3 regions of the Enterobacter cloacae complex sp. 385G4 genome follow, and region 3 is predicted to be linked to each of the others. Evidence: riboswitches for the same ligand, from Rfam matches in the RefSeq annotation. Region 3 holds a riboswitch; each other region holds the start of a gene.

Region 1 (10,561 bases), on a different contig from region 3:
GATGAATCGGGTTTTGTAACATGATGATGTCTCGAATCGAAAATTAGCCGCAGTTTACCTGAATCACGGCTGAATTTCCTGCCAACGAATGAATGCCGGACGTGAAGAGGCAACGGCGTCAGCCCAGCGGGTTGGCTCCGGTAACCGGTAGCCCTTCATGCAGCGCTGCACCCACGCCAGCGCGCTGTCCATGCTCACCCGATGTCCGGTGGCGATAAACAGCGGATTACAGCGCGCTTTACTTCGCCAGACCCACGCCAGTTGCTCGCCTTTATGGATAAGCGGCGCCATCGCGCCCGGTTCGGCAGAAAGCGGCTCAAACGCGCCGCACAGGCGTTTTTTCGCCACGCCGATGGTCGGCACGTCCACCAGCAGACCAAAGTGGCTGGCGACGCCTAAGCGACGCGGATGGGAGATACCGTGCCCGTCAACAAACAGGAGGTCAGGTTTTTGCGAGAGTTGCTCCCACGCGGCCAGCAGCGCGGGGTATTCGCGGAAGGAGAGAAAGCCGGGAATATAGGGCATGGTGGTGGCGATACGCGCCACCTTGTACTCCACCAGCTCCAGCGACGGGTATTTCAGCACCACCATCGCCGCCCGCGTCACTTCACCGCCCTGCTCGAACCCGACGTCCGCCCCGCCAATGTACTGCGGGGGATCCTTATCCAGACGATCCTCGCGGATCACCGATGAAGCCAGTTCGATTTGCTGAGCGCGTAGCGACGCGAGATCCATAACCACTCCTTACTTGTGATACTGGGCAGAAAGCCGATGCACCGCCTCCACAAATACGCCTGCGTGTTCAGGCGGCACATCCTGATGAATGCCGTGGCCGAGGTTAAAGACGTGGCCTTCACCCTGGCCGAAACCAGACAGTATAGTCGACACTTCCTCTTCGATGCGGGCAGGCTGAGCATAGAGCATGGACGGGTCCATGTTGCCCTGTAGCGCCACTTTGTCGCCCACGCGACGGCGCGCATCGGCAATATCGGTGGTCCAGTCGAGGCCCAGCGCGTCGCAGCCGGTGGCCGCCATCGCTTCCAGCCATTGACCACCGCCTTTAGTGAACAGCGTTACCGGCACGCGGCGACCGTCGTTTTCACGCAGCAGGCCGTCAACGATTTTGTGCATGTAGTACAGGGAGAACTGCTGATAATCACGTCCGGTCAGCACGCCGCCCCAGGTGTCGAAAATCATCACAGACTGCGCACCCGCTTTAATCTGCGCGTTAAGGTAGAGCGTAACGCTCTTCGCCAGCTTATCGAGCAGCGCATGCAGCGCCAGCGGTTCGGCGTACATCATCTTTTTAATCATGGTGAAGGCTTTGCTGCTGCCGCCTTCAACCATGTAGGTGGCCAGCGTCCACGGGCTGCCGGAGAACCCAATCAGCGGCACTTCGCCTTTCAGTTCGCGACGAATGGTGCGCACGGCGTTCATCACGTAGCCCAGCTCGCCTTCCGGATCGGGGATCGGCAGCTTATCGACGTCGGCTTTGCTTTTGATCGGCGAGGTAAAGCGCGGGCCCTCGCCGGTTTCGAAATAGAGCCCCAGGCCCATAGCGTCCGGAATGGTAAGAATGTCCGAAAAGAGAATGGCGGCATCCAGCGGGAAGCGGCGCAGCGGCTGGAGCGTCACCTCACAGGCCAGCTCGGCGTTTTTGCACAGCGACATAAAATCGCCCGCCTGCGCGCGCGTGGCTTTGTACTCTGGCAGATAGCGTCCCGCCTGGCGCATCATCCACACCGGGGTGACATCAACGGGCTGGCGCAGCAGCGCACGCAGATAACGATCGTTCTTCAGTTCGGTCATTTTGCAGTTCCTTATTGCGTCAGTCCGTCAGTGTAACACTACTCATACTCGGCCCGACACATTGCCACGGTATCTTCTATCAGGCGACGCGCCACCGTTCCCGGAGGGGGTAACAGCGGTAAATTGTCGTAGCGGTACCAGTTCGCCTCCAGCAGCTCTTTCTGGTCGATAACAATCTCACCGCTGTCATATTCCGCCATAAACGCGGTCATCAGAGACATCGGGAACGGCCACGGCTGGGAGGTCACGTAGCGCAGGTTCTTCACCTTGATGCTGCTCTCCTCCATCACCTCGCGCGCCACCGCCTGCTCCAGCGTTTCGCCTACTTCGACGAACCCGGCGAGGACGGTATGAATGCCGTTGCGATGACGGGTATGTTGCGCCAGCAGGATGGAATCATCACGGCGGATGGCAACGATGATGCACGGCGCGATTTGGGGGTAGTAGCGTTCACGGCAGTGGCCGCAGAGCAGCGCCCATTCGGTTTTGCTTGGATGCATGGTGTGGCCGCAGTAACCGCAATATTTGTGCGAACGGTAAAACTCCGCCAACTGCACGCCCCGCCCCGCCAGCTGGAACAGGCCGACGTCAAGATCTAACACCTGACGTACGGATCCCATATCCTGACGGCGCGCCTGTTGGATCAACCACACGGGATCGCCCTGCCACTCGCCGATCTTCCGCGCGGGCTGGCCCACCAGATCGAACGTTTCCGCGGTACCGTAGGGCAACTCTCCTGAGGGCAGCCATAATTTTTGTTCGTGACTGACGATCCACCAACCCAGATCTGATTTTTCAATAATACGATCCATATCTATTGCACTACCTTCGCTTCACTGACATGTTGTTAGCATTGTGGTTACATTTTGGATAAGCAGATCCCATTCTAAACCTTATGGAGTCGACCATGTTAAACCAGCTGGAAAGCCTGACTGAGCGCGTTGGAGGAAGTAACACCCTGGTGGATCGCTGGCTACATGTGCGCAAGCATCTCCTTGTGGCGTATTACAATCTGGTCGGTCTTAAGCCTGGCAAAGAATCCTTTATGCGGCTGAACGAAAAAGCGCTGGATGATTTTTGTCAGAGCCTTGTCGACTACCTCTCCGACGGCCATTTCAACATTTATGAACGCATTATCCGCGAAATGGAAGGGACAACGCCGTATTTAGCGGCCAGCAAACTCTGTCCGCAGCTTGAAGCCAATACCCAGCAGATCATGGACTATTACGATTCCACGCTCGAGAACGCCATCGATCACGATAACTATCTTGAGTTCCAGCAGGCGCTGTCCGACCTGGGCGAAGCGCTGGAAGAGCGATTCACGCTGGAAGATAAGCTCATCGCCCTCGTACTGGATAACAACCTGAATATCAGCAGCAGCGATAACGTTGCGCGCCCTGCTTGAGTTCTTAACCGTTAACGAGTAATTTACAACCAGTCGCCCCTCTGCGGAGGGGGATTTTTCTTGTCGGAGTGCCCAGTGTGTAAGCACGGGCTGAGACCGTTAATTCGGGATCCGCGGAACCTGATCAGGTTAATACCTGCGAAGGGAACAAGAGTCACGCTGCTGTTGTATCGCCCCTGGGGCGATCTCCTCTTGCTTCATCCGTCGTCTGACAAGCCATGTCCTTCACTTCTGGAATGAGCTATGTCTACAACAAAACTGACCCGCCGCGAACAGCGTGCACAGGCCCAACACTTCATCGACACCCTGGAAGGCACCGCTTTCCCGAACTCGAAACGCATCTACATCACCGGTTCACAGGCCGATATCCGCGTGCCGATGCGCGAAATCCAGCTCAGCCCGACGCTTATCGGCGGCAGCAAAGAGAATCCGCAGTATGAAGACAACGAAGCCGTGCCGGTGTATGACACCTCCGGCCCATACGGCGATCCTGATGTTGCTATCAACGTGCAGCAAGGTCTGGCAAAGCTGCGCCAGCCGTGGATTGAGGCGCGTAACGACTGCGAAGAACTGAGCGTACGCAGTTCTGCGTACACCAAAGAACGCCTGGCCGACGACGGCCTGGACGCGCTGCGCTTTACCGGCCTGCTGACGCCAAAACGCGCCAGAGCGGGCAAGTGCGTAACCCAGCTGCACTACGCGCGCCAGGGTATCGTCACGCCGGAGATGGAGTTCATCGCCATCCGCGAAAACATGGGCCGCGAGCGCATCCGCAGCGAAATATTGCGCCACCAGCATCCGGGTGAAGGCTTTGGCGCTCGCCTGCCGGAGAACATCACGCCGGAGTTTGTGCGTGACGAAGTGGCCGCCGGCCGCGCCATTATCCCCGCCAATATCAACCACCCGGAATCGGAGCCGATGATTATCGGCCGCAACTTCCTGGTGAAGGTCAACGCCAACATCGGCAACTCTGCCGTCACCTCGTCCATCGAAGAAGAGGTGGAAAAGCTGGTCTGGTCCACGCGCTGGGGGGCGGACACGGTGATGGACCTCTCCACTGGCCGCTACATCCACGAAACCCGCGAGTGGATCCTGCGTAACAGCCCGGTGCCGATCGGTACCGTCCCGATTTACCAGGCGCTGGAGAAGGTCAACGGCATTGCTGAAAACCTCACCTGGGAAGCGTTCCGCGACACGCTGCTGGAGCAGGCGGAACAGGGCGTGGACTACTTCACCATCCACGCGGGCGTGCTGCTGCGCTACGTGCCGATGACGGCGAAACGTCTGACCGGCATCGTCTCGCGGGGTGGCTCCATCATGGCGAAATGGTGCCTGTCCCATCATCAGGAAAACTTCCTCTACGAGCACTTCCGCGAGATCTGCGAAATCTGCGCCGCGTACGACGTCTCCCTGTCGCTGGGCGACGGCCTGCGTCCTGGCTCCATCCGTGATGCCAACGACGAAGCGCAGTTTGCCGAGCTGCACACCCTGGGCGAGCTGACCAAAATCGCCTGGGAGTATGACGTGCAGGTGATGATTGAAGGCCCGGGCCACGTGCCGATGCAGATGATCCGCCGCAACATGACCGAGGAGCTGGAGCACTGCCACGAAGCGCCGTTCTACACCCTGGGGCCGTTGACCACGGACATCGCACCGGGCTACGACCACTTCACCTCCGGGATTGGCGCGGCGATGATCGGCTGGTTCGGCTGCGCCATGCTCTGCTACGTGACGCCGAAAGAGCACCTCGGCCTGCCAAACAAAGAGGACGTGAAGCAGGGGCTGATTACCTACAAAATTGCCGCCCACGCGGCGGATCTGGCCAAAGGCCATCCGGGGGCGCAAATCCGCGATAACGCCATGTCGAAGGCGCGCTTTGAATTCCGCTGGGAAGACCAGTTCAACCTGGCGTTAGATCCGTTCACCGCCCGCGCCTATCACGACGAGACCCTGCCGCAGGAATCAGGCAAAGTCGCGCACTTCTGCTCTATGTGCGGGCCAAAATTCTGCTCGATGAAAATCAGCCAGGAGGTGCGGGATTACGCCGCCGCGCAGACCATTGAAGTCGGTATGGCGGACATGTCGGAAACCTTCCGCGCCAGAGGCGGCGAAATTTACCTCAAAAAAGAGGAGGCGTAATGTACAAGCCCGATTTCCCCTCCGTGCCCTTTCGCTTAGGACTTTACCCAGTGGTGGACAGCGTGGAGTGGATCGAACGCCTGCTGGAGGCCGGTGTTCGCACCCTCCAGCTGCGCATCAAAGATAAGCGTGATGAAGAGGTGGAGGCCGACGTCGTCGCCGCCATCGCGCTGGGGCATCGCTACAATGCCCGCCTGTTTATCAACGACTACTGGCGGCTGGCCGTTAAGCACCGGGCGTACGGCGTGCATTTGGGCCAGGAGGATCTGGAAACCACCGATCTGAACGCCATTCGCCAGGCTGGCCTGCGCCTTGGCGTTTCAACACACGATGATATGGAAATCGACGTGGCGCTGGCGGCACGCCCCTCCTACATCGCCCTCGGTCACGTTTTTCCGACGCAAACCAAGCAGATGCCTTCTGCCCCGCAGGGTATGACGCAGCTGACGGCGCACGTTAAGCGCCTTGCCGATTACCCGACCGTCGCCATCGGTGGAATCAGCCTTGAACGCGCCCCGGCGGTGCTGGAGACCGGCGTCGGCAGTATCGCCGTCGTCAGCGCTATCACCCAGGCGGCAGACTGGCGGTCCGCCACCGAAAAGCTGTTACAACTGGCAGGAGCAGGCGATGAATGACCGCGATTTTATGCGCTACAGCCGCCAGATCCTGCTGGAGGATATTGCCATTGACGGGCAGCAAAAGCTGCTCGCCAGCCGGGTACTGATTGTCGGCCTGGGCGGATTAGGCGCCCCCGCCGCGCTGTATCTGGCCGGTGCGGGCGTGGGCACGCTGGTGCTGGCCGATGACGACGAGGTGCACCTCAGCAACCTGCAACGGCAAATCCTCTTCACGACTGAAGATGTTAACCAGCCTAAAGCGCAGATCACCCGGCAGCGGCTTAACCAGCTTAATCCGGATATCGAACTGATTGCGCTCCAGACGCGGCTTAGCGGAGACGAGCTGCAACGTGAAGTTGCCCTTGCCGACGCGGTGCTGGACTGCACGGACAACATGGCGACGCGTCAGGGCATCAACGCGGCCTGTGTTGCACAGAACACGCCGCTGATCACCGCCAGCGCGGTCGGTTTCGGCGGGCAGATAATGGTGCTTACGCCGCCGTGGGCGCAGGGCTGTTACCGCTGCCTGTGGCCGGACGAGGCTGAACCGGAGCGTAACTGCCGCACGGCAGGCATTCTTGGCCCGGTGGTGGGCGTGATGGGTACCCTTCAGGCACTGGAGGCTATCAAGCTGCTCAGCGGCATGGAGACGGAACGCAACACGCTCCGGCTGTTCGACGCCCGCTCCAGCGGCTGGCGCCATCTGGCACTACACCGCGCCAGCCACTGCCCGGTATGCGGAGGCCACGATGCGCATTCTGTTTAACGATGAGCCGATGACGTGCGACGACGGTCTCACCGTTGCCGCCCTGCTCGACAAATTGCGCCAGCTCAAGCCGGGAACGGCGCTGGCGCTCAATCAACAGATCCTGCCGCGCGAGCAGTGGGAACTTCAGCAGGTCAATGAAGGCGACCAGATCCTGCTGTTTCAGGTTATCGCAGGGGGCTGAGATGTTACGTATTGCTGATAGTGTCTTTAATTCACATCTGTTTACCGGAACCGGCAAATTCGCCTCGCCGCAGCTGATGGTGGATGCTATTCGTGAAAGCGGCAGCCAGCTGGTGACGCTGGCGATGAAGCGCGTGGATCTGCGCCAGCACAACGATGCCATACTTGCGCCGCTCCTGGAGGCAGGCGTGACGCTGCTGCCCAACACCTCCGGCGCGAAAACGGCCGAGGAGGCGATGTTCGCCGCACAGCTGGCGCGGGAAGCGCTCGGTACCCGCTGGCTGAAGCTGGAAATTCACCCGGATGCCCGCTGGCTGCTGCCCGACCCGATCGAGACCCTGAAAGCCGCAGAAAAGCTGGTGCAGCAGGGGTTTACCGTTCTGCCTTACTGCGGCGCGGATCCCGTGCTGTGTAAGCGTCTGGAAGAGGTCGGCTGCGCCGCCGTCATGCCGCTGGGGGCGCCCATTGGCTCCAATCAGGGGCTGGAAACCCGCGCGATGCTGGAGATCATCATCGAGCAGGCGACCGTGCCGGTGGTGGTGGATGCGGGGATCGGCGTGCCCAGCCATGCCGCGCAGGCGCTGGAAATGGGTGCCGACGCGGTGCTGGTGAATACCGCCATTGCGGTGGCCGACGACCCGGTCATGATGGCGCGTGCGTTTCGTCTCGCCGTGGAGGCTGGCGTGCTGGCCAGAGAGTCCGGCCCCGGCTCGCGCAGTTTTCAGGCACAGGCCACCAGCCCGCTGACCGGCTTTCTGGAGGCGCTCTCATGAGCACGTTTACCGAGCGCTGGCGCGAGCTTAACTGGGACGATATTGCCCTGCGCATCAACAGCAAAACGGCGGCTGACGTGGAGCGCGCGCTGCACGCCCGTCAACTGACCCGCGAGGATCTGATGGCCCTGCTCTCCCCGGCGGCCAGCGCCTATCTTGAACCAATGGCGCAGCGCGCCCAGCGCCTCACCCGGCAGCGGTTTGGCAACACGGTGAGCTTCTACGTCCCGCTCTATCTTTCGAACCTGTGCGCCAACGACTGTACCTACTGTGGTTTTTCCATGAGCAACCGCATCAAGCGGAAAACGCTCGATGAAGAGGAGATCGCACGCGAGTGTGCCGCTATTCGTGAAATGGGGTTCGAACACCTTCTGCTGGTCACGGGCGAGCATCAGGGAAAAGTGGGAATGGACTATTTCCGCCAGCATCTGCCTGCGATACGTCGGGAGTTTGCGTCGTTGCAGATGGAGGTTCAGCCCCTGTCGCAGGACGAGTATGCGGAGTTAAAAACGCTCGGGCTGGACGGCGTTATGGTCTATCAGGAAACCTACCACGAGGCGACGTACGCGCGGCATCACCTGAAAGGGAAGAAGCAGGATTTTTTCTTCCGGCTGGAAACGCCGGACAGGTTGGGCCGCGCCGGGATCGACAAAATCGGGCTGGGTGCGCTAATTGGGCTTTCCGACAGCTGGCGGGTAGATTGCTACATGGTGGCAGAACATCTGCTGTGGCTGCAACAGCACTACTGGCAGACCCGATACTCCATCTCCTTCCCACGCCTGCGCCCCTGCGCAGGCGGCATTGAACCGGCTTCGCTGATGGATGAACGCCAGCTGGTGCAGACCATCTGCGCGTTTCGCCTGCTCGCCCCGGAAGTGGAGTTATCGCTCTCAACGCGTGAATCCCCGGCGTTTCGCGATCGCGTCATCCCGCTGGCGATTAACAACGTCAGCGCGTTTTCCAAAACGCAGCCGGGCGGGTATGCAGACGATCATCCGGAGCTGGAGCAGTTTGCACCGCATGACGGACGGCGTCCGGAAGCCGTTGCCGCCGCCCTGACGGCACAGGGTTTACAGCCTGTCTGGAAAGACTGGGACAGCTGGCTGGGAAGAGCCTCGCAATGACGATGTAACGCACTGCAACACGGTAGAAAATTATCGAGGCGTTACGGAAAGGTAAAACCGGATGATTGTCAGCGATCGTCCGGTTTTTTATTGTCATCAGGTCAGCAACGGATGCTGACCAGGGCGAAAAGCTTCTTCCTCGTTTCGCCCTGCCTCCGATTCCGTGCATAAGAGGGGCGCAAAAGTATGGATAAGGAATTTCTTAGTGATTCTTAAGATAAATCATCTCGCCTGAAATCGTGTTCCGTATAATTCACCGCTAACCGCAGGACAGCGACTATGCTGAGAGGATATCGGCAGACGAAAAATATTCACCATCAGGATCGATGTACAACTCATGGCACTTCACAGCAAAAAGCTCTCTTTCACCCGACCCATTATGCTCAGCTTCGCGGGGATTCTGTGCAGTTTTGCGCTGATCGCGGTCGTGGTCTCTCTTTCGCAAAGAAAGGATTTCCTTGAGGATTATCACAAGATTAACAGTAACTTCACGCATAACCTGGCGGTTAACTATACCGAATCAATCCTGCGTGAAAACGACTATATCCTTGGTCGCTCTGCGATGTACTTTGCCCGCAGCGAGATACTGAATGAGACGCTCAACGTCAACCCGACGCAAGGGCTGCAGATGTTGATGCATTTGCAAAACCTGATGCCGACCGTGTCATCCATCTCGCTGGCCGACACAGAGGGACATTATTTACACGCTCCAGAAGCGCCTCCCACGGAAAAGAGTAAAAACGTCGATCCGCGGACGCGCCCGTGGTTTGTCGCGCACGCAGAAGCCAGTATTTTCAGCCATTATACCCACCATTATACGGACTACTTTACCGGGCATCCGACAGTTACGCTTTATAAGCCATTGATTTCAACAGAAGGCAGACTCAAGGGTACCCTCGCTTTTCATCTTGACTTGACGTCGATGGGGTATACCCTTCGACAAATGGTGGCCCCCGTACAAGGGGAATTCTTCGTCGTCGAACGCGACGGGACCGTCGTGCTGCACCCAGATACAGGCGCCCTGTTCAAAAAGTACGTGAGCGAAGCGCTGATGGACAAAATGACCAGCGGCGAAGGCCATCTTTACGACCGGAAAACCAATGCCTGGTATTACTACTACTCTTTCACGAACCCGGACTGGTTTGTTATCTATCGGGTATCTGGCGCAACGCTTACCGATATCACCCGCCACGAAACCACTATCGTTGGCTGGGGCTTTGCGCTGGCAGCCATCATCATCATTCTCTTCGGCCTTTATCTGCGTCATGCCTCGCGTACCGTATTAATGACTATTATCAATGCGATCAAAACGGGCGATGTCAGCCAGGCACCGCGTCTGGAAGCGATGCTGAGCCACACGATTCAGTCCAATAAAGAGCGGGAGATGGCGTATGTTCGTCAGGCCACTCACGATGCGCTGACCGGCTGCAAAAACCGCCGTGCGTTTGACAATGATGTGGATGAACTGCTGACCGCCCACCAGCCTTTCGCACTGGCGCTGATTGATATCGATAACTTCAAATCGATCAACGACACATGGGGACATCTGAGTGGTGACATTGTCCTGCGTAATGTGGCGCGCGAAGGGATCCAGATAATGCAGCCACACAACATCTCGGTTTATCGCTACGGTGGAGAAGAGTTCGCGGTGATCTTCCAGGCCGAGCAGATCGCTGCCGCATTCTCATTGCTTGACGCCTGGCGCACCGCCGTTGAAAGGCGCGTCTGGCGGGAAGAAAACCTGC
Region 2 (10,561 bases), on a different contig from region 3:
CAGAGCAGCCAGAGCGCGGCGCGCTCCTGCCGCTGCGTAAACATTTTAAGCTGTTCAGTAACCTGCGTCCGGCTAAGCTGTATCAGGGGCTGGAAGAGTTTTGTCCGCTGCGCGCGGATATCGCGGCCAACGGTTTCGACATCCTGTGCGTGCGTGAGCTGACGGGCGGGATCTACTTCGGTCAGCCAAAAGGTCGCGAAGGCAGCGGTCAGCACGAGAAAGCGTTTGATACCGAGGTGTACCACCGTTTCGAAATTGAACGTATCGCCCATATCGCCTTTGAATCTGCACGCAAGCGCCGCCATAAGGTGACCTCTATTGATAAAGCGAACGTGCTGCAGTCGTCCATTTTGTGGCGCGAGATCGCCAGTGAAGTCGCTAAGCAGTACCCGGACGTTGAGCTGTCGCATATGTACATCGACAACGCGACCATGCAGCTGATTAAGGATCCGTCCCAGTTTGACGTGCTGCTCTGCTCCAACCTGTTCGGCGATATTTTGTCTGACGAGTGCGCGATGATCACCGGCTCTATGGGCATGCTGCCATCCGCCAGCCTGAATGAAGAAGGCTTTGGCCTGTACGAACCTGCAGGCGGTTCCGCGCCGGATATCGCAGGCAAGAACATTGCGAACCCGATTGCGCAGATCCTCTCCCTGGCCCTGCTGCTGCGCTACAGCCTCGATGCAGGCGACGCAGCAACCGCAATTGAAAACGCCATTAACCGGGCGTTAGAAGAAGGCGTCCGTACCGGTGACTTAGCGCGCGGCACGGCAGCAGTCAGTACTGATGAAATGGGCGACATCATTGCCCGCTATGTCGCTGAAGGGGTGTAATCATGGCCAAGACGTTATATGAAAAATTGTTTGATGCGCACGTTGTCTACGAGGCGCCAAACGAAACCCCGCTGCTGTACATTGACCGCCACCTGGTGCACGAAGTGACCTCTCCACAGGCCTTCGACGGCCTGCGCGCGCACAAGCGTCCGGTGCGCCAGCCGGGTAAAACCTTTGCCACGATGGATCACAACGTCTCCACCCAGACCAAAGACATCAATGCTTCCGGCGAGATGGCGCGCATCCAGATGCAGGAGCTGATCAAGAACTGCAACGAATTTGGCGTGGAGCTGTACGACCTGAACCACCCGTATCAGGGCATCGTCCACGTTATGGGACCTGAGCAGGGTATTACGCTGCCGGGCATGACCATCGTCTGCGGCGACTCCCATACCGCGACCCACGGCGCGTTTGGCGCGCTGGCGTTCGGCATCGGCACATCGGAAGTTGAGCACGTTCTGGCGACGCAAACTCTGAAACAGGGCCGCGCCAAAACCATGAAGATTGAGGTGAAGGGCAAAGCCGCGCCGGGTATCACTGCGAAAGATATCGTGCTGGCGATTATCGGCAAAACCGGCAGCGCAGGCGGTACCGGTCACGTGGTGGAATTCTGCGGTGAAGCCATTCAGGCGCTGAGCATGGAAGGCCGTATGACCCTGTGCAACATGGCGATTGAGATGGGTGCTAAAGCAGGCCTGGTCGCACCGGACGAAACCACCTTCAACTATGTGAAAGGCCGTCTGCACGCGCCGAAAGGTCAGGATTTTGACGACGCGGTCGCGTACTGGAAAACCCTGAAAACTGACGACGGTGCCACCTTTGATACCGTTGTCACGCTGCAGGCAGAAGAGATTGCGCCGCAAGTCACCTGGGGTACCAATCCTGGCCAGGTCATCTCCGTCAACGACAGCATTCCTGACCCGGCTTCCTTCGCCGATCCGGTCGAACGCGCCAGCGCGGAAAAAGCGCTGGCCTATATGGGGCTGAAACCCGGCGTACCGCTGACCGACGTGAACATTGATAAGGTGTTTATCGGCTCCTGCACCAACTCCCGTATCGAGGATTTACGCGCGGCGGCAGAGATTGCCAAAGGTCGCAAAGTGGCGCCGGGCGTGCAGGCGCTGGTGGTTCCAGGCTCCGGTCCGGTGAAAGCCCAGGCGGAAGCGGAAGGACTGGATAAGATCTTTATCGAAGCAGGCTTCGAATGGCGCCTGCCGGGCTGCTCCATGTGTCTGGCGATGAACAACGACCGCCTGAATCCGGGCGAGCGCTGCGCCTCCACCAGCAACCGTAACTTTGAAGGCCGTCAGGGCCGGGGTGGACGCACCCACCTGGTCAGCCCGGCAATGGCCGCCGCTGCGGCAGTCACCGGCCATTTCGCCGATATTCGCAGCCTGAAATAAGGAGACATTCATGGCAGAGAAATTTACCCAACATACGGGCCGTGTTGTCCCGCTGGACGCCGCTAACGTCGATACGGACGCGATCATTCCGAAGCAGTTTTTGCAGAAAGTAACCCGCACCGGTTTTGGCGCACACCTGTTCAACGACTGGCGTTTTCTGGACGACAAAGGCGAAGTGCCAAACCCGGAGTTCGTCCTGAACTTCCCGGAATACAAAGGTGCATCCATTCTTCTGGCGCGGGAAAACTTCGGCTGCGGCTCCTCGCGTGAGCATGCGCCCTGGGCGCTGACCGACTACGGCTTTAAGGTGGTTATCGCCCCGAGCTTCGCGGATATCTTCTACGGCAACAGCTTCAACAACCAGTTGCTGCCGGTGACGCTGAGCGACGAGCAGGTCGATGAACTGTTCGCGCTGGTTAAGGCAAATCCGGGGATGGCGTTTGAGGTGGATCTGGAAGCGGAAGTGGTGAAAGCCGGGGATAAGACCTACAGCTTCAGCATTGATGCCTTCCGTCGCCACTGCATGTTGAACGGTCTGGACAGCATTGGCCTGACGCTCCAGCACGAGGACGCCATCTCAGCGTACGAGAAAAAACAGCCTGCATTTATGGGCCAAAGGCAATGGCCCGCAGGGCGCGGGCCATTGATAAGGGTGCGTTGAGGCTCAACCACTCTGGAGAGGCGGGGACACTTCCCCCGCCAATACCGCTAACGTTTTGCTTCGTAAGCCAACACTGCCGCCAGCTCTGTTTTCTCCTGTCTGAAGTGCAACTCACACAGCGAATCACGCACCATCCAGGTGAAGATCAATAGCGTCGTACAGATCAGAAACAAACCTAACAGCAGAGTACGTTTTGGCATTCCAGCCTCCTTATTGCTTTTCGGCAATGAAGAGACTAACCTCGCAATGTTGGTTGTGAAGTTGGTCTCCCCATCAGTTTTTTGATGTGGGACTCTCCACTGTTTGCCTCTTGCGAAAGCCTGAGGCAAACAGCCTCAAGCACCCGTCACGCACTCTATGCGCCTTCTCTGTATCTGTCAGAAAATCGTTTCATTTCGTGAAGCCGCCTTCCAGAATCAAACATCCTTGACCCGGCAGGTCAGCCCAAGCGTTACCACCGAAATCGCCGCAATCATCCAGTAAACCGAGGCATGACCATAACTTTGCGCCAGCGCGCCCTGAATCACTCCCGCCAGAATAACGCCCGTCGAAATACTGTTGGTAAAAAGCGTTGTCGCAGAGCCGGCGCGGCCGGGCATGAGATCCTGGAACCAGAGCATGCCGATCCCGGCAACGATGCCAATAAACACGGCATTAAACAGCTGCAGCGCCAGCAACGCTTCACGCGAATGGAAAAGGAGCAGCCCCGCGTAGAACAGCACCCCAGCCGCCACGGCAACGATCATCATCCGACGCTTTCCGAAGCGCTTAACGTAATACCCCGCCAGAATCATCGCCGGAATTTCCAGCCCGGCGGCGGTCCCCATTAAGATCCCCGCAAGCTTGTTCGGTAGGCCTAGATCGCTGCTGATCCACAGCGGCATATCAATAATGTACATGGTGTTGCAGGTCCACATCAGCGTGGAGGCGATAAACAGCATCCGCACGTTTTTATCCTGCCAGCCGCTCACCTGAGTGATGGGCTTATCCGTCGTCTGCTCAACCCGGGCGACAGACGGCAGCGCAAAGGCAATCAGAGCCAGACTGATAATAAAAATGCCTGCCGCGATAGAAAACATGACCGTAAAGCCATAGTTCAGCGCCAGCATGAAGGCCAGCGGCGGGCCGATGACCCACGCCAGCGAGAGCTGTGCGCGCATCACCGAGCTGAACATCACTACCTCTCGCGCCGAGCTGTCGGCGTATTCACGGGCCAGCGCGAACAGCTGCGGCATGGCGGTGTTCGCCAGAGAGGCCAGCAGCACGCCGCAGGTGATGAGCGTCAGGTAATGACGGTTAAAGGCAAAAAGCAGCGCGTTGCCCACGGCCATGGCGCAGCAAAAGAGGATCAGCCTGCGGCGATCGCCCTGGCTGTCGGATCGTTTCGCCAGCCCCAGGCTAACGAGGATCCCGGCAATTGCGTTAACGGTATAAAACAGGCCCACCCAAAACGGCTGCGCCCCCACCTCGCGGCTGAGAAACAGGCTCAGCGTCGGTGCCTGTAGCGCACCGGCCACGCCCATCATGAAGGCCACCAGCATAAAAGCAGCGTACACGCCATTCAGGCGGCGCCCCATCGTCATCAACCACAGCATGCGCAAGTCCTTGTGAAAGCGAATCGAAATTGGGTGAAAGAATAAACGAAAAAAGCCAGCAAAAACATTTTGCTGGCGGGTGATAAACACCAATACTCAGTCACACATGATCGAGGCGAGTTAGCGAGAAGAGGTCGGTTTCGTAACGTCCCACTGCATCAGATCTTCCAGGATTCTCAGCCGTTGCTCTGCACACTGGCGGGCCAGCCAGGACACTCCCTTTGTCGCTGAAAAGTACTGCTGATAAAACTGACGTGCGGTAGACCTCTTCATAATTTACCTCCTCACTTCATCAGGAAGCATTATTGGCTTAATATAGGGATTAATAAATTGCTGATTTTTTGTCAGGAGTTCCTCTTTTATGCCATCCGGTCGACTGCAACAACAATTCATTCGTCTGTGGCAGTGCTGCGAGGGTCAATCGCAGGAGACCACGCTTAACGAGCTGGCAGAACTCCTCAACTGCTCTCGCCGCCATATGCGCACGTTACTCAACACTATGCAGCAGCAGGGCTGGCTAAGCTGGGAGGCCGAGGCGGGACGCGGCAAGCGCTCACGCTTGACCTTCCTGTATACCGGCCTGGCGCTGCAGCAGCAGCGGGCGGAGGATCTGCTGGAGCAGGACCGCATCGATCAGCTGGTCCAGCTGGTGGGCGACAAAGCCGCCGTGCGCCAGATGCTGGTCTCGCACCTGGGACGCAGCTTTCGCCAGGGCCGCCACATTCTGCGGGTGCTTTACTACCGCCCAATGAAAAATCTGCTGCCCGGTACGGCGCTGCGTCGCTCAGAAACTCATATGGCACGGCAGATATTCAGCGGCTTGACGAAAATAAATGAGGAAAACGGGGAACTGGAAGCGGATATCGCCCACCACTGGCAGCAGCTTTCCCCCCTGCACTGGCGTTTCTTTTTACGCCCGGGCATTCACTTCCACCATGGCCGCGAGCTGGAGATGCGTGACGTTATCGCCTCTTTAGAGCGCGCCCGCACGGTGCCGCTCTATTCGCATATCACGCGGATCCACTCCCCAACGGCCTGGACGCTGGATATTGAGCTGTCCCAGCCAGACAACTGGCTGCCGTGGCTTCTGGGCTACGTGCCCTCGATGATCCTGCCTGCCGAGTGGCGATCCCTGAACAATTTTTCCAGCCAGCCGATCGGTACAGGCCCCTACTCCGTTACGCGCAATAACAGCAATCAGCTGAAGATCCGCGCCTTTGATGACTATTTTGGCTATCGGGCGCTGATCGACGAAGTGAACGTCTGGGTGTTACCGGATCTCAACGAAGAGCTGAGCGCAGGCCTCACCCTGGAGGGGCCCACAACCAGCGAAAAGGCGTTCGAGAGTCGCCTGGAGGAGGGCTGCTACTATCTTCTTTTTGACAGCCGCAGCCATCGCGGGGCGAATCACGATGTCCGCAAGTGGATCAGCCACATTCTGGCCCCGGCTAACCTGATTTATCACGCTGAAGAACACTACCAGACCTGGTGGTTCCCTGCCTATGGCCTGCTTCCGCGCTGGCACCATGCACAGCCGGTGCGCAGTGAAAAACCCGCCGGGCTGGAGACCATCACCCTCAGCTACTATCGCGATCACATTGAGCACCGGTTTATCGCGAGGATCATGAGCAAGCTGCTCGCGGCCGAAGGCGTGACGCTGGCGATACAGGAAGTCGATTATGATGAATGGCACCGCGGGGATGTCGTCAGCGATATCTGGCTCAACAGCGCGAACTTCACGCTGCCGCTGGATTTCTCGCTCTTTTCGCACCTGTATGAAGTGCCCCTCATTCAGCACTGCATCAGCCGGGACTGGCAGCAGGACGCCGCGAAGTGGCGGGCAGGAGAGATGGATCTGGCCGCGTGGTGCCAGGAGCTGCTGGCCGGGCAGACGATCGTACCGTTGATCCACCACTGGCTGCTGATCCAGGGGCAGCGCAGCATGCGCGGCCTGCGGATGAACACCCTGGGCTGGTTTGATTTTAAATCCGCCTGGTTTGCGCCGCCGGAGCCATAACGCTTTCGTAATATTCACCAAATCATTACAATAGCGCCGTTCTCAACGGGGTGCTGCATCACAGATGTGCGCTGAGATAATACCCGTCGAACCTGATCCGGATAACGCCGGCGAAGGGATTTGAGGCTGTTTCTCAAAATCCTTTGCCACTCAACCCTGAGGTGCAAAGTGTTAAAAAACGTTCTTCCTCTGCTGGCGCTGGTTGCGCTGCCTGTTTTTGCTAAGCCTGTTCTGACGGTCTACACCTACGACTCCTTCTCCGCCGACTGGGGCCCTGGCCCGGTCGTCAAAAAAGCCTTTGAAGCGGACTGCAACTGCGAGCTGAAGTTCGTGGCGCTGGAAGATGGCGTTTCGCTGCTCAACCGCCTGCGCATGGAAGGGAAAAACAGCAAGGCCGACGTGGTGCTCGGACTGGATAACAACCTGCTGGAGGCCGCCTCGCAAACCAAACTCTTTGCTAAAAGCGGCGTCGCGGCAGAGGCCGTTAACGTGCCGGGCGGCTGGAAAAACGACACCTTTGTGCCGTTCGACTACGGCTACTTTGCTTTCGTCTACGATAAAAACAAGCTGAAAAACCCGCCGAAGAGCCTGAAAGAGTTGGTGGAAAGCGACCAGAAGTGGCGCGTGATTTATGAAGATCCGCGGACCAGCACGCCGGGCCTGGGTCTGCTGATGTGGATGCAGAAAGTCTACGGAGACAAAACGCCGGAGGCGTGGCAAAAGCTGGCTGCGAAAACCGTTACGGTCACTAAAGGCTGGAGCGAAGCCTACGGCCTGTTCCTTAAAGGCGAAAGCGATCTGGTGCTGAGCTACACCACCTCTCCGGCCTATCATATTATTGCCGAGAAGAAAGATAACTACGCGGCTGCGAATTTCTCTGAAGGTCACTACCTGCAGGTTGAAGTGGCTGCCCGCACCGCCGCCAGCAAACAGCCGGAACTGGCCGAGAAGTTCCTGAAATTTATGGTCTCCCCGGCATTCCAGAACGCCATTCCGACGGGCAACTGGATGTACCCGGTTACCGACGCGACGCTGCCAGCAGGCTTTGAGCAGCTGAACAAACCGCAGACCGCGCTGGAATTTACGCCGCAGCAGGTTGCCGCTCAGCGTGCCGCATGGATAAGCGAATGGCAACGCGCCGTCAGCCGCTGATCCCCGGCTGGTTAGTTCCCGGACTGATTGCCGCCATACTGATGGTGGTCGTCAGTCTGGGAGCGTTTCTGGCGCTGTGGTTTAACGCGCCAGAGAGCGATCTGCTCGCGCTCTGGCACGATAGCTATCTCTGGCACGTTATCCGTTTCTCCTTCTTGCAGGCGTTTCTTTCCGCGCTGCTGTCAGTCATCCCGGCCATTTTCCTTGCGCGCGCCCTCTATCGCAGACGTTTCCCCGGCAGGCTAGCCCTGCTGCGCCTGTGCGCCATGACGCTGATCCTGCCCGTGCTGGTGGCCGTCTTTGGCATCCTGAGCGTATACGGTCGCCAGGGCTGGCTGGCCTCCCTCTTCGCGTCTTTAGGCCTGGAATGGACCTTCTCTCCCTACGGGCTGAAGGGCATCCTGCTGGCACACATTTTCTTCAATATGCCGATGGCGACGCGCCTCTTTTTGCAGGCGCTGGAGAACATACCCGGCGAGCAGCGCCAAATTGCGGCCCAGCTCGGCATGCGCGGATGGTCATTCTTCCGCTTTGTCGAATGGCCGTGGCTGCGACGCCAAATTGCCCCGGTGGCCGCGCTGATCTTTATGCTCTGTTTCGCCAGCTTTGCGACCGTGCTTTCTCTCGGCGGCGGCCCGCAGGCCACCACCATTGAGCTGGCGATCTATCAGGCATTAAGTTACGACTACGATCCGGGCCGCGCCGCGTTGCTGGCGATCGTACAAATGGTGTGCTGCCTGGCGCTGGTGTTACTCAGCCAGCGGCTGAGCAAAGCGATCCCCGCAGGAAGCAATAATCTTTCTGGCTGGCGCGATCCGCAGGACAGCCTGCACAGCCGCATCTCGGACGTGATGCTGATTGCGCTGGCGCTCCTGCTTCTGCTGCCGCCGCTGCTGGCCGTGATCGCCGATGGCCTCAACCGGAATGTGGTATCGGTACTTCAACAGCCGGTCCTGTGGCAAGCCACATGGACCTCATTGCGTATCGCGCTGGCAGCCGGGCTAGTGTGCGTGACGCTCACCATGATGCTGCTCTGGAGCAGCCGCGAGCTGTACGCGCGACATGCCCGTGAAGCCGGACACGCGCTGGAACTGACGGGCATGCTGATTCTGGCGATGCCGGGCATTGTGCTGGCGACCGGCTTCTTTTTACTGTTTAACAGCACCATCGGCCTGCCGGAAAGCGCCGACGGCATCGTCATTTTTACCAACGCCTTAATGGCCATACCGTACGCGCTGAAGGTGCTGGAAAACCCGATGCGGGATGTTAACAGCCGGTACAGCGCCCTGTGCCAGTCCCTTGGCATTATGGGCTGGCGGCGGCTGAAAGTGGTCGAACTACGCGCCCTGAAGCGGCCGCTCGCCCAGGCGATGGCCTTCGCCTGCGTGCTGTCGATTGGGGATTTTGGCGTGGTGGCCCTCTTTGGCAACGAGGATTTCCGCACGCTGCCTTTCTGGCTTTATCAGCAAATTGGCTCCTATCGCAGCCAGGACGGCGCGGTCACGGCACTTTTACTGCTGGTGCTGTGCTTTGCGTTATTTACCGTTATCGAACAACTCCCGGGGCGTGATGTTAAAACTGACTGATGTAACCTGGCTTTACCAGCATCTGCCGATGCGTTTTACCCTCTCCGTTCGTCAGGGAGAGCGAATTGCGGTGCTTGGCCCAAGCGGGGCCGGTAAAAGTACCCTGCTCAATTTGATTGCCGGTTTTTTGCAGCCTGTCAGCGGGTCGATAGTCATTGATAATGGCGAGTATACCTACGCTCCGCCGGCTAAGCGCCCGGTGTCGATGCTGTTTCAGGAAAACAATCTGTTTAATCACCTTACGGTGTGGCAGAACATCGCGCTGGGAATCGATCCGGGGTTAAAACTCAATGCTGCGCAGCGTCAGAAGCTGGAGGTGATTGCCGAACAAATGGGCCTGTCCGCGTTGATTTCAAGACTGCCCGGTGAGCTTTCCGGCGGCCAGCGTCAGCGCGTGGCGCTGGCACGTTGTCTGGTGCGCGAGCAGCCGCTGCTGCTGCTCGACGAACCCTTCTCGGCACTCGACCCGGCCCTGCGCCAGGAGATGCTCTCGCTGGTGGAAGAGGTTTGCCAGCGCCAGCAGATCACGATGCTGATGGTTTCGCACAGCATTGAAGATGCCGCACGCATTGCGCCGCGATCGGTAGTGATCGCGGAGGGACGGATTTTTTGGGATGGAGAAACAGAAGAACTTCTGAGTGGTAACGCGGGGGCGTCTTCATTGTTGGGCATTCGTGCGGTCTGACGCCCTCACCCTGGCCCTCTCCCACGGGGAGAGGGAAAACACCTTAACGGCTCACTACCTTCAACAGGATCTCGCCGTACACCGGCATCAGCGGATGACGAATCAGCGCGACCAGCGCTACCACCGCCACGCCCAGCGTCAGCGGGGCCAGCCAGAGCAGGCGCGTGCGCGGAAGAAAGCGCGTCAGGCGATCGACGCTGGCTTTCGCGCTGCGCCATAGCCGCCAGCAGAGCCAGACCGCCAGCCACAGCAGCACCGCCGTTCCCAGCAGCAGCCACTTGAACTCACCGCTTTGCATACCGTCAGGGATATCAATGGCCGCACCCGCGAGGATCCCCGGCAGGAAGTAAAACGGCGGCCAGAATACGCAGCCGATAATGTTCGGCACCACGAATTTTGCGACGGGCAGATCCAGCATCCCCGCCACCATCGGCACCAGCGGACGCGTTGGCCCGACAAAGCGGCCTACCAGAATGGTGAACATGCTGTGCTGGTGCAGCGCATGTTCGGTTTTATCCAGCAGCGCTTTGTTCTTTTTCATGAACGACCAGCGGTGCAGCGGCTTCTTAAAGCGCCAGCCCAGCCAGAAGGAGATCCAGTCCCCCAGCAGGCAGCCGATAATCCCGGCC
Region 3 (10,561 bases):
GGTGCTGCCTGGTATGACGGCGACGCATCGGGCGTTGTTCCGGCGTTTCCCGCCACGGTAGTGGACACCATTGGCGCTGGCGACAGCCACGCGGGCGGCACGCTTGCCGGGCTGGCGGCGGATTGGTCGCTGGCAGACGCCGTTCTGCTGGGGAATGCCGTGGCGTCCTGGGTGGTGAGCCATCGCGGCGGCGACTGCGCGCCCACTCGTGAGGAATTACTCCTCGCACACAAAGACGTATAGGTCGCTGCGACAGTAGCTGATGCTGTACTCAATCGGCCGGTGCTGCTGGTCAAGCGCAACCTGCTTGATCACCAGCACCGGTATTTTTTCGTCCATCTTAATGTGCGCCTGAAACTCGCTGTCCGGCATGCGGGCGCTGACCCGTGAACGGGTGCGCTGCGGGAAGATATTCTGACTACGGAAGTAGTCGTACAGCGAAATCCCTATCGCATCCGGTTCGGGAATGAGCCCGACCGGCACCCAGGACTCTTCAATCGACACCGCATCGTCGTCCACATAGCGAATACGCTTCAGCAAAAAGACGTCGCTGTTCGGCTCCAGCGACAGGTGGCCCGCCACCTCTTCCGGGCATTTCACCACGCGTTTATTGACCCACAGCGTATTAGGCGTTTTACCGCGCAGCACCACCTGCTGAGAGAACCCGCGCGCTTCCTTGAGCGAGTATTCGAAGATGTTGTTAATTTGCGTGCCGTAACCCCGGGCACGCGTGACAACGCCCTCGGCTTCCAGCGCCTGCATCGCTTTGCGCACGGTGATCCGCGACACGCCGGTTAACTGGCTCAGATCGCGCTCGCCGGGCAAAATGTTCCCGTGCTCCAGCACGCCGCTGCGCACCGCGTTTTTTACCGTTTCGGCAAATTTCAGGTACAGCGGCGTGTTGTCAGGCGCGGCGATCCGTTCAGTCAGTTGAGCGATTAACCGGGTATGCGCTTGTTCCATCTCTGTTTTCTCAGGCGTGGTGTTTCCTGCCAGTATACTGGGTTACCACCACGCATGAAAATGATGAACCGGCCCAATACCGTGACCGACTTCCAGAGTATCGGCTTTAGCCAGCGCCGCCGAGAGCCAGATTTTCGCTTCTCGCACCGTATCAGCCCAGCCGTCATGCCGCGGGCGCAGCGCCGCCAGCGCGGCGGAGAGAGTGCACCCCGTGCCGTGGGTGTTTTTGGTCTGTACGCGCGGAGCCGTAAAACGTTGCTCGCCGTCGCGGGTAAAGAGCCAGTCCGGGCTTTCAGCGTCATCCAGATGACCGCCTTTCATCAGCACCGCCCCGCAGCCCATCGCCAGCAGCGCATACCCCTGCTCTTTCATTTCGCGTTCAGTTTGCGCGTGCGACGTGCCTAACAGCGCGGCGGCTTCCGGCAGATTGGGCGTGATGAGCGCCACCTGCGGCAGCAGCTTATTGCGCAGCGTCTCAACGGCGGAGGCGGAGAGCAGCGGATCGCCGCTTTTTGCCAGCATGACGGTATCCAGCACCACGTTTTGCACCTGATAGCGTTTAAGCCGCTCGGCCACCGCCTCCACAATATCCGTATCGGCCAGCATGCCGATCTTGGTGGTATCAATCCGCACGTCGCTGAACACCGAATCCAGCTGCGCGGCAACAAAATCCGGCTCGATACGGTAGACCGACTGCACGCCGCGCGTGTTTTGCGCTACCAGCGCGGTAATCACCGAGCAGCCATACGCGCCAAGGGCCGAGAAAGTTTTCAGATCGGCCTGGATGCCCGCGCCGCCGCTGGGGTCGGTACCGGCAATGGTCAGGGCGTTAATCCGCTTCATGCTTGTTCCTCCAGCGTATAGAGCGCATCCAGGAAGGCGCTGGTAAAACTGCCTGGCCCGCGCGAGCGCGCAGCGGCTGCCGTTCCGGCGCGCTTCATCCATCCGCAGGCGGCGGCAACGTTATCCAGCCTGTCCCCCGGCAGCGAGCAGCTCGCCGCCACAACGGCAGAAAGCGCGCACCCGGTTCCCACTACGCGCGTCATTAACGGGTCTCCGCCCGTTACCGTTCGGGTCCGCTCTCCGTCAGTGATGTAGTCCACCTCGCCGGTGACCACCACAATGGCATAGGTCTGGCGGGCCAACGCCTGAGCGGCAGGCAACGCGCTGGCGGCGGTGTCGGTGGTATCAACGCCGCGCCCACCCGCGCTCATTCCGGCCAGAGCCAGGATTTCGGAGGCGTTGCCGCGAATGGTGGTCGGGTTCAGGGCCAAAATTTGATGGCAAAAACGGGTGCGGAACGTCAGGGCACCCACCGCAACCGGGTCCAGCGTCCAGGGCTTGCCTGCCGCCACCGCGCTTTCAATGGCACGACGCATCGACTGGGCGCGCGGTGCGGTCAGCGTGCCGACGTTGATTAACAGCGCATCGGCTATCGCGGCAAACTGTTCGGCCTCTTCGGCCTCAATCACCATCGCCGGGGATGCGCCAAGGGCCAGCAAAACGTTGGCCGTAAAGGTCTGTACGACGTCATTGGTCATGCAGTGGGTCAGCGGAGAACGGGTACGGAAGTGGTGTAAAACGTGTAAATCGAGCAGGTCAGGCTGCATGGGTTCGCTCCTGCCTTGCGTGAAGAAGCGATGACCGGGAAGGCATCTGACTTCCCTACGCTGGCATTATCCAGATCAGGTAATACGGGTATTTCTCAGCCTTCAACGAAGAAGGGCACCCCGAGTCATTTGGTAAGAATTGACTTACTTTTGCCAGATTAGGGGAAGTTGCTGGCTGACGCAAGCGACCTTGTGGGGATCGCATCTTCACGCAGGGTTGGTGCGAAAGAAAGGGCTGGCAGCGATAATTACAGAACAATATGCCACTTCTTTAAATCAATACCATTCGCTATAACATTTCCATTACGTCCAAAAAACATCCACTTTTTCAGGGTGTAAGAAACAGCTCTACCAACATAATTTTTTCCGCTTTCAGTTAGTCTATTTTATGTTTCATAAAGTATTAAATCTTATTTCGAATGAAATATAAAGTGAGTCCCAAACCGTTTAACCCCGCTAAACATTTAGCCTCTCTATCAAGGGGTTACTGCGAAACTCGCGGTTGCCCCCTTGCCTTATAAGTTAATGTAAACATTGAGATATTTTCCTTCACCTCTTAAAAAATCACTTTAGCTATTCATGCCATCTATGATTTAGATCAATATCCAAAAGCTCGCATTAATTGATAGTTACTGCACGTTACGAATTAAGTCATTTATTCAAAATTTAACGTAACTCCGTATTTAAATCGGGCGTAACCAGACGTTACATCAACACGCCAGGATAGCCAGCCTTGCCCTTTTTTACTTTTTAAATGAAGAGTGTTTTACAAATGAAAGTTGTTAAAAATGCCCGTACTGCTTTTGTATTTGGTGTTATTTTCACTGGCTCTATGAACGTAACTCAAGCAGCTGATGTAAACGTAAACCTTAACGATAACGTATTCAATTCAGGTACTTTTATTCAGATTCAGGGAACTGACAATACCGCTTATAATCTGGATGATATGAAAGCTGAGAATGTAAAACAAGACGGGCAGATCTATAACTTACAAGGCGATCGTGAGCGTATGCAAAACGAGATTGACGCTAGTAAAGGTAATATCAGCACTAACGCCAATAATATTTCCTCTCTTCAGACTTCTGTTTCTGGTGTCGATCATGAAGCTAAATTAGCAGGCGCTCTTGCTGACACCGCTAATAAAAAAGGTGATGCGGCGTTACACGGCGTGCTGACTAACGGAACTGCAATTACTAATATTGAAACTGTTAACGCTGTCCAGGATAGCCGCCTTGCAACTGTTGAAACTACTAACGGTATACAAGATGACCGCCTGTTAGCTCTTGAGAATGCACCAAAACCAACTAACGGCGTTGATGGAAAAGACGGCGCTAAGGGTGAGAAAGGCGATACCGGCGCACAGGGCGTAGCCGGAATTAACGGACGTGACGGAGCGAATGGTAAAGACGGTAAAGACGGCAAAGATGGAAAAAATGGCGTGATGACCACTGTGACACGCACGCAGGTAGACACGACAACACAAGCTAAAGTCGCTACTAATAGTCAGGCGGTTACGGCCGAGGTTCAGGAGCTGCAGGCGACCAAACAGACATTACAGGCTCTGAATAACAACGCTAACCAGCAATTTAAATCGCTGCGTGAGGAAGTCGATAATAACAAGAAAGAAGCAAACGCAGGTATCAGCGGCGCGATGGCGATGGCCGGTTTACCTCAGGTGCAAACAAATCAGCGCGTGATGTTCTCGGCTGGCGGTGCGACTTACAACGGTGAAAGCGCGTTAGCGGTTGGGGCGTCGGTTAACTTTAACGAACATATGGTTGGTAAAGTGAGCTTCTCTGATGACACAGCAAATAATATGGGGGCTTCAGTCGGCGTAGGGATTGGCTTTTAATAAATAACCAGTATGACAAAATACATTGTTATCTCTGTAATAGTGTACCTGATGCTTATTATCGTTGGCGCATGGTTAGGTATTATGTATCAGGCTTATTATATTTGCGACCATTAAACCTTCTTCTATAGAATATATTTCACCAAAGGTATCATCGTAATGATAAAGTCACTCTTAGCGGTATTAATAGCTGGTGCTGCCATCCTGCTTTCTGCGTGTACTTCAACTGCTCAGCGCATGGCCGAATGTGAGCGCCAGGGCATTAGCAAAGATACCTGCTACCTGGCTGAGCAAAATCGCCAGAATGCTTATAATGAAGCCGCACAAAATGCAGCATGGGCGAACGCGCGTGATGCCGCATCGGGTACGGGTATCTGGGCTAAAAAAGACGCGAAACAACATGCTCAGGCGGCCAAAGCGGTACACGCCTTTAAATGGGAAGGAATGAAGATCACAATTAAAGGCGAGATCCTGGATGTCGATGGCGTATTGGGCGCGCTGGATGAAAATGAGCCTCAGGCAAAAGTTTATTCACAAGGGCTATACACCTTCATTTACTATCCAGCTAAAGGCAAATTAGCGGTGAGTAAAGAAGGAAAGTTTGAAGGCTACGCAACAAAGATTAAATAGAAAAAGAGGCGACACCTGTCGCCTTTTTAATTTGCAGGCCTTAACGAATTACTCTAGCTGCCACGCCCCAGCATCAATAAGCGATGCGGTTCCCGTCCAGGCAAACATTGTCAGTTCGCGCGCCCCTTCATCAGGATAAATGCGGCTGCTCAGGCACGCCTCCCCTTCATTGACAAACACTTCCACTGACGAGCTGTCAACGAACAGGCGCAGGCTTAACGTGTCGTTCAGGTTCAGCGCGACGCTTCGGGTACCGCACAGGCCATACTGCGGATAATAACGCTCCAGCACCAGGCGCTGCATCTGCGCATCAACGTAGAGACGGAATCCGTCGCCAAGACGAATGCCGTACTGCTCCGCGCTGCTGTTAGCACAGTCCCACTGCAGAATGATCTCCATCGCATCGCAGCTTTCCACCTGAACGATCTGCTGATTGTTGAGCGTGCTCACCGGCCAGGGGAACCACGCTCCCCGCAAGCTTTCCACTTCTCTGGCTGGCCGCATCTGCAGGCGGTTATCCGCGCTTAGCGTCAGCTCGCGCGGTAAGGAGAGCATGCCAGCCCACCCGTCCTGCTGTTCCGGAAGGGGAGATTCCCACATGTCCAGCCAGCCGATAACGATGCGGCGGCCGTCAGGCGTCAGGAAGCTTTGTGGCGCATAGAAATCATGCCCGCTATCCATCTCCACAAACTCACCTTCACGCACGAAAGGTTGGCCGGGCTGCCACTCCCCCAGCAGGTAACCGCTCTGGAAAAGATTGCGATTTTTGAATCCCTCCGCAGCCAGCCCCTGAGGTGAAAACATCAGCACGCGTTTGCCGTTGAGGGTGAAAAAGTCCGGGCATTCCCACATGTAACCCATCTCTTTTTCAGCCACCGCAAGCACGCCCATATCCTGCCATTCGCGCAGGTCGTCAGAACGGTAAACGCGCACCTGGCCCGTCTCGCCATCCCGCGCGCCGACAACCATGTACCAGCGCTCCCCTTCCCGCCACACTTTTGGATCGCGAAAGTGATGCAGCCCAGGCGGCGTGTCAACGATCGTTCCTTGCCGCGTAAAATGGACGCCATCACGGCTGGTTGCCAGGCACTGCACCTGGTAAAGGTTAGCCTCGTCATCCGGATCGCCGTGGAATTTGTGGCCGGTATAAATCAGCGCCAGCGTATCGCCATCCACCACCGCCGAGCCGGAAAAACAGCCGTCCTTATCCTCTGGCCCTTCCGGTGCCAGCGCCACCGGGAGGTGTTCCCAGCGAACTAAATCCTTGCTGCGCGCATGGCCCCAGTGCATCGGCCCCCACTGGGTCGAGTACGGATGATACTGGTAAAACGCGTGATACCAGCCGTCAAACCACACCAGACCATTCGGGTCGTTCATCCAGCCGGCACGCGCGGCGAGGTGGTAACGCGGATACCAGCGCAGGTTAAGATCGCCGCGTTTGGCCTGTAATGATTGTTCAGCTTTGGCAATGGAATACATCATTTGTTTACTCTTTTCAGTCAGATAGTGGAGGGTTGCGGCATGAGCGGGTCAGAAGAAGACTTACCCGAGCGCAACAGAAAGATGGAGATGAGCGTGGTGCTGAAAACTAACAGCCCCATAATGAGATAGGATTGGGCAAAGCCGTATTTCTCATAGCTGTAACCCGCCAGCGGCGACAGCACAGACGCAATCACCGAGCTTGTACAGGCAAAGCCCACCAGATAGAGCGTGGAAGAGAGCCGCTTATCAAAATGTAAGCTGTTGTATTTAAATACCGAGACCAGCAATACGGGCAGTTCTACCGCGTGCAGCAGCTTGGTAATGGAGATAAGCACCGGCCCCTCAACCAGACCAGATGCCACCATACGCATTGCCATCACCATTCCCGCGAATATCAGGCCGTTTTTCGCGCCGAGGCGGTTCACCAGCCACGGGGCGCAAAACATGCCCGCCGCCTCAAGGAAAACCTGGAAGGAGTTGAGATAGCCGTACATGGCGTTCCCTTCCTGCAACGTCGGGAACTGTGATGAGAAATAGACCGGGAACTGCTGATCGTAAACGCCGTAAATGCATGTGCCGATAACGAAAAACACCAGCGCCCAGAAACGCGGCAGCGTCAGCAGGCGCAATGCGTCTTCCAGCGTCACCTTGCCACCGGACACCGCTTCCTGCATGGCGTGCGGTGCGGAGGAGACCCGCAGGCGCGCGAGCAAAACAAAAAACACCAGCCCGGCGCCGCTCGCGACAGCGAAATTCAGCTTCGGATTGATGTTAAACAGGAGCCCCGCAAAAAAGGTTGCCGCCGCCCAGCCAAGCGATCCCCACATTCTCGCCTTGCCAAACTCAAACTGGCTCTGACGGGCTACGCGTTCGGTATAGGATTCCAGCACCCCAATCCCACCGTTAAACGTCAGGCCAATAAAAATCCCACCGAAAATACTGCCCAGCAATACGTTAATTTGCAGCAGATAGCCAAACAGCAAAAAGGCCGGACCGGAAAGAATAAGCAGACTGGTCAGAAACCAGAGCAGGTTTTTGCGCAGGCCGAGTTTGTCCTGAATAAATCCATAGCAGATTTGAGCAAACAGCGCGGAGACGGAAAGCACGGCATAGATAACGCCCGTATCCCCCGCTTTTAACCCCACTTCCTGGTGGAGCCAGATAGAGAGCAACGAACCGGAAGATGACCAGGTGACAAAAAAGAAAAACAGTAATGCGCTCAGTAAGGGATAGCTGTGAGAGTGATGCGTTTTCATCATGGCATTCTCGTGTTGGAGTAATGACCCCAATGGTAACGTTAACATCCATGCTTTCTCATGCTGCCTGATGAAGATTTAAGATGTTAATCACGAAAGTTAACGTTAACATTAAGGAAGTGAGATCGCTATCATAAATTCATAACTGAGGTAAGCATGACTTAACCTGGTCATCAGCCTTCCTTTTACATCAGCGACTTAGTTGTATACCCTCTCACAGAGCATTAACGGAGTAAGAAAATGGCTTCCCTGAAGGACGTCGCAAAGCTGGCTAACGTATCGCTGATGACGGTTTCCCGCGCGCTTAACAGCCCGGAGCGCCTTAAACCGGAAACGCTGGCGCGCGTACAGTGGGCTATCGAGCAAACCAGCTACGTTCCCGATCTGTCCGCCAAGAAAATACGCGGCGCGAATGCTTCGCCTAAAACCATAGGCGTGCTGGCGCTCGATACGGTCACGACACCTTTTTCGGTGGAGATTACGCTGTCCATTGAAGAGACGGCCAGGATGCACGGCTGGAATAGCTTCGTCATGAATATGTTTGCTGACGACAATCCGGATGCCATTGTCGATCTTCTGCTCTCCCATCGGCCAGACGGGATTATCTACACCACGATGGGGTTACGTCAGGTTCCTCTTCCTGCCAAGCTGCTCACCCTCCCCTGCGTGCTGGCCAACTGCGAGAGTGTCGGTGAAAAGGTCGCCAGCTATATCCCGGATGATGAACAGGGGCAGTACGCCGCCGTCAGGGCATTACTCGCAGAAGGCTATCGGCAGCCCCTGTGTCTGCATTTACCTGTGGGCCATCTGGCCACAACCCGGCGCCGTCAGGGGCTTGAACGCGCCTGCCGTGAAGCCGGAATCGACCCGGACAGCCTGGAACATGCGTATATGGCGCAGGGGGATGAGCATTATCGTGATATTCCGACCGCATTGCTGGCGCGCATCCGGAAGGGCATCCCGCGGTTTGATTCCGTTATCTGCGGTAACGATCGTATCGCGTTTATGGTATACCAGACGCTGCTGGCGCAAGGGCTTCGCATCCCTGAAGATGTCGCGGTTATCGGCTATGACAATATGGTGGGCATTGGCGAGCTGTTTTTGCCGCCTCTTTCAACGGTTCAGTTGCCCCACTACGAAATTGGTCGCCTGAGCGCCCTGCACATTATTAACGGAGCACAACACCGGGAAACGACGCGCGTTGAAAGTCCATTTTTAATGCGTGATTCCATGGCGCGCGCCATGTGACTACCGCTTTTTGTCGTTGATGGAAAAAGAAGGGGGTATGAAGGCAGCATACCCCCTTCTTTTGTCAGCCAATGGCACGATTTGTCACACTCTTTTCTGTCATTTAACAACCCGAATGAATACCGCATAAACAATTGTTTTTATTGGCAATAAACTGCAATTTTCTTTTTAAAAATGGTGATATTGCCTCTCCTGTGCTCCATGTCACAAAACAGTAAACAAATTAACCATTGAGCCCCGTGACAAAAGGCTCTATATTGGCGGCGTTTTTTTCAGGCCCCATCTGTTTTTTAACTTTTTATTCAATCGTGGCTCATAGCGAAGCGGCGGTTGTAGGAGTGATATGATGACGGATAAAGTCCGTATTGACACCGTAGATGCCCACAAAAGCAACGAAACCTATCTGGCCCGTCAGGCCGAGTTTGAATCTAACGTCAGGAGTTATCCGCGCAAACTGCCTTTAGCGATTACTAAAGCAGAAGGCGTGTGGATCACCGATGCAGATAATAAAGAATACCTTGACTGTTTAGCAGGCGCAGGGACCCTTGCGCTTGGCCATAACCATCCTGATGTGCTGAAAAGCATCCAAAATGTCATTACCAGCGGCTTGCCGTTACACACTCTGGATCTGACTACGCCTCTGAAAGACGCGTTTTCTGAATATCTGCTCTCTCTGCTGCCTGGTCAGGGCAAAGAATACTGCCTGCAGTTCACCGGTCCATCCGGTGCCGACGCCGTTGAAGCGGCGCTGAAGCTGGCGAAAAAAGTGACCGGCCGTAGCGGTATCATCAGCTTCTCTGGCGGTTACCACGGCATGACCCACGGCGCACTGTCCGTGACCGGTAACCTGTCTCCGAAAGAAGCTGTTGACGGTATGATGCCAGAAGTGCAGTTCATGCCTTACCCGCACGAGTACCGCTGCCCGCTGGGTATCGGTGGTGAAGCGGGCGTGAAAGCGCTGACTTACTACTTCGACAACCTGATCAACGACGTTGAAAGCGGCGTGCGTAAACCTGCCGCGGTGATCCTGGAAGCCGTTCAGGGCGAAGGCGGCGTGAACCCGGCTCCGGCTGAGTGGTTGCAGCGCATTCGTAAAGTGACTCAGGAACACGGCATTCTGCTGATCCTCGACGAAGTTCAGGCTGGCTTTGCCCGTACCGGTAAATTCTTCGCCTTCGAACACGCAGGCATCGAGCCAGACATCATCGTGATGTCTAAAGCGGTTGGTGGCGGTCTGCCGCTGGCCGTGCTCGGTATCAAAAAGCAGTTCGACGCATGGGCGCCAGGCCACCACACCGGTACTTTCCGCGGCAACCAGCTGGCAATGGCAACCGGCCTGACGACGCTGAAAATCCTGAAAGACCAGAACATCGCGGGCAAAGTGGCTGCACAGGGCGAATGGCTGAAAGGCCAGCTTAAAGAGATGGCAAAACGTTATCCGGTCATCGGTCACGTGCGCGGTCTGGGCATGATGATCGGTATCGAGATCGTTAAGCCACACGAAGCTGCTGACCATATGG

The links. Region 3 has a riboswitch for thiamine pyrophosphate ahead of thiM (hydroxyethylthiazole kinase). Riboswitches for the same ligand answer to the same signal wherever they lie in the genome.
Region 1: another riboswitch for thiamine pyrophosphate. It lies ahead of thiC (phosphomethylpyrimidine synthase ThiC); the one in region 3 lies ahead of thiM (hydroxyethylthiazole kinase).
Region 2: another riboswitch for thiamine pyrophosphate. It lies ahead of thiB (thiamine ABC transporter substrate binding subunit); the one in region 3 lies ahead of thiM (hydroxyethylthiazole kinase).

The regions. Positions count from the first base shown of each region.
Region 1 is NZ_JBXWDD010000019.1:13,381-23,941, reverse strand. It holds gene AC2FAJ_RS22985 (YjaG family protein) at 1-22, opposite strand, end outside; gene nfi (deoxyribonuclease V) at 64-735, opposite strand; gene hemE (uroporphyrinogen decarboxylase) at 745-1,809, opposite strand; gene nudC (NAD(+) diphosphatase) at 1,848-2,621, opposite strand; gene AC2FAJ_RS22965 (Rsd/AlgQ family anti-sigma factor) at 2,717-3,214, shown strand; TPP riboswitch at 3,269-3,378, shown strand; gene thiC (phosphomethylpyrimidine synthase ThiC) at 3,458-5,353, shown strand; gene thiE (thiamine phosphate synthase) at 5,353-5,988, shown strand; gene AC2FAJ_RS22950 (HesA/MoeB/ThiF family protein) at 5,981-6,736, shown strand; gene thiS (sulfur carrier protein ThiS) at 6,720-6,920, shown strand; gene thiG (thiazole synthase) at 6,922-7,692, shown strand; gene thiH (2-iminoacetate synthase ThiH) at 7,689-8,816, shown strand; gene AC2FAJ_RS22930 (sensor domain-containing diguanylate cyclase) at 9,154-10,561, shown strand, end outside.
Region 2 is NZ_JBXWDD010000003.1:342,405-352,965, reverse strand. It holds gene leuB (3-isopropylmalate dehydrogenase) at 1-833, shown strand, start outside; gene leuC (3-isopropylmalate dehydratase large subunit) at 836-2,236, shown strand; gene leuD (3-isopropylmalate dehydratase small subunit) at 2,247-2,897, shown strand; gene AC2FAJ_RS12160 (Hok/Gef family protein) at 2,945-3,097, opposite strand; gene AC2FAJ_RS12155 (sugar efflux transporter) at 3,314-4,492, opposite strand; gene sgrT (glucose uptake inhibitor SgrT) at 4,613-4,765, opposite strand; gene sgrR (HTH-type transcriptional regulator SgrR) at 4,854-6,509, shown strand; TPP riboswitch at 6,546-6,646, shown strand; gene thiB (thiamine ABC transporter substrate binding subunit) at 6,678-7,661, shown strand; gene thiP (thiamine/thiamine pyrophosphate ABC transporter permease ThiP) at 7,637-9,247, shown strand; gene thiQ (thiamine ABC transporter ATP-binding protein ThiQ) at 9,231-9,932, shown strand; gene AC2FAJ_RS12125 (DedA family protein) at 9,976-10,561, opposite strand, start outside.
Region 3 is NZ_JBXWDD010000001.1:1,390,818-1,401,378, forward strand. It holds gene AC2FAJ_RS06825 (PfkB family carbohydrate kinase) at 1-243, shown strand, start outside; gene AC2FAJ_RS06830 (GntR family transcriptional regulator) at 217-963, opposite strand; gene thiD (bifunctional hydroxymethylpyrimidine kinase/phosphomethylpyrimidine kinase) at 1,006-1,806, opposite strand; gene thiM (hydroxyethylthiazole kinase) at 1,803-2,573, opposite strand; TPP riboswitch at 2,609-2,706, opposite strand; gene AC2FAJ_RS06845 (YadA C-terminal domain-containing protein) at 3,346-4,425, shown strand; gene AC2FAJ_RS06850 (hypothetical protein) at 4,585-5,055, shown strand; gene AC2FAJ_RS06855 (glycoside hydrolase family 32 protein) at 5,104-6,537, opposite strand; gene AC2FAJ_RS06860 (MFS transporter) at 6,555-7,796, opposite strand; gene AC2FAJ_RS06865 (LacI family DNA-binding transcriptional regulator) at 8,034-9,041, shown strand; gene AC2FAJ_RS06870 (diaminobutyrate--2-oxoglutarate transaminase) at 9,385-10,561, shown strand, end outside.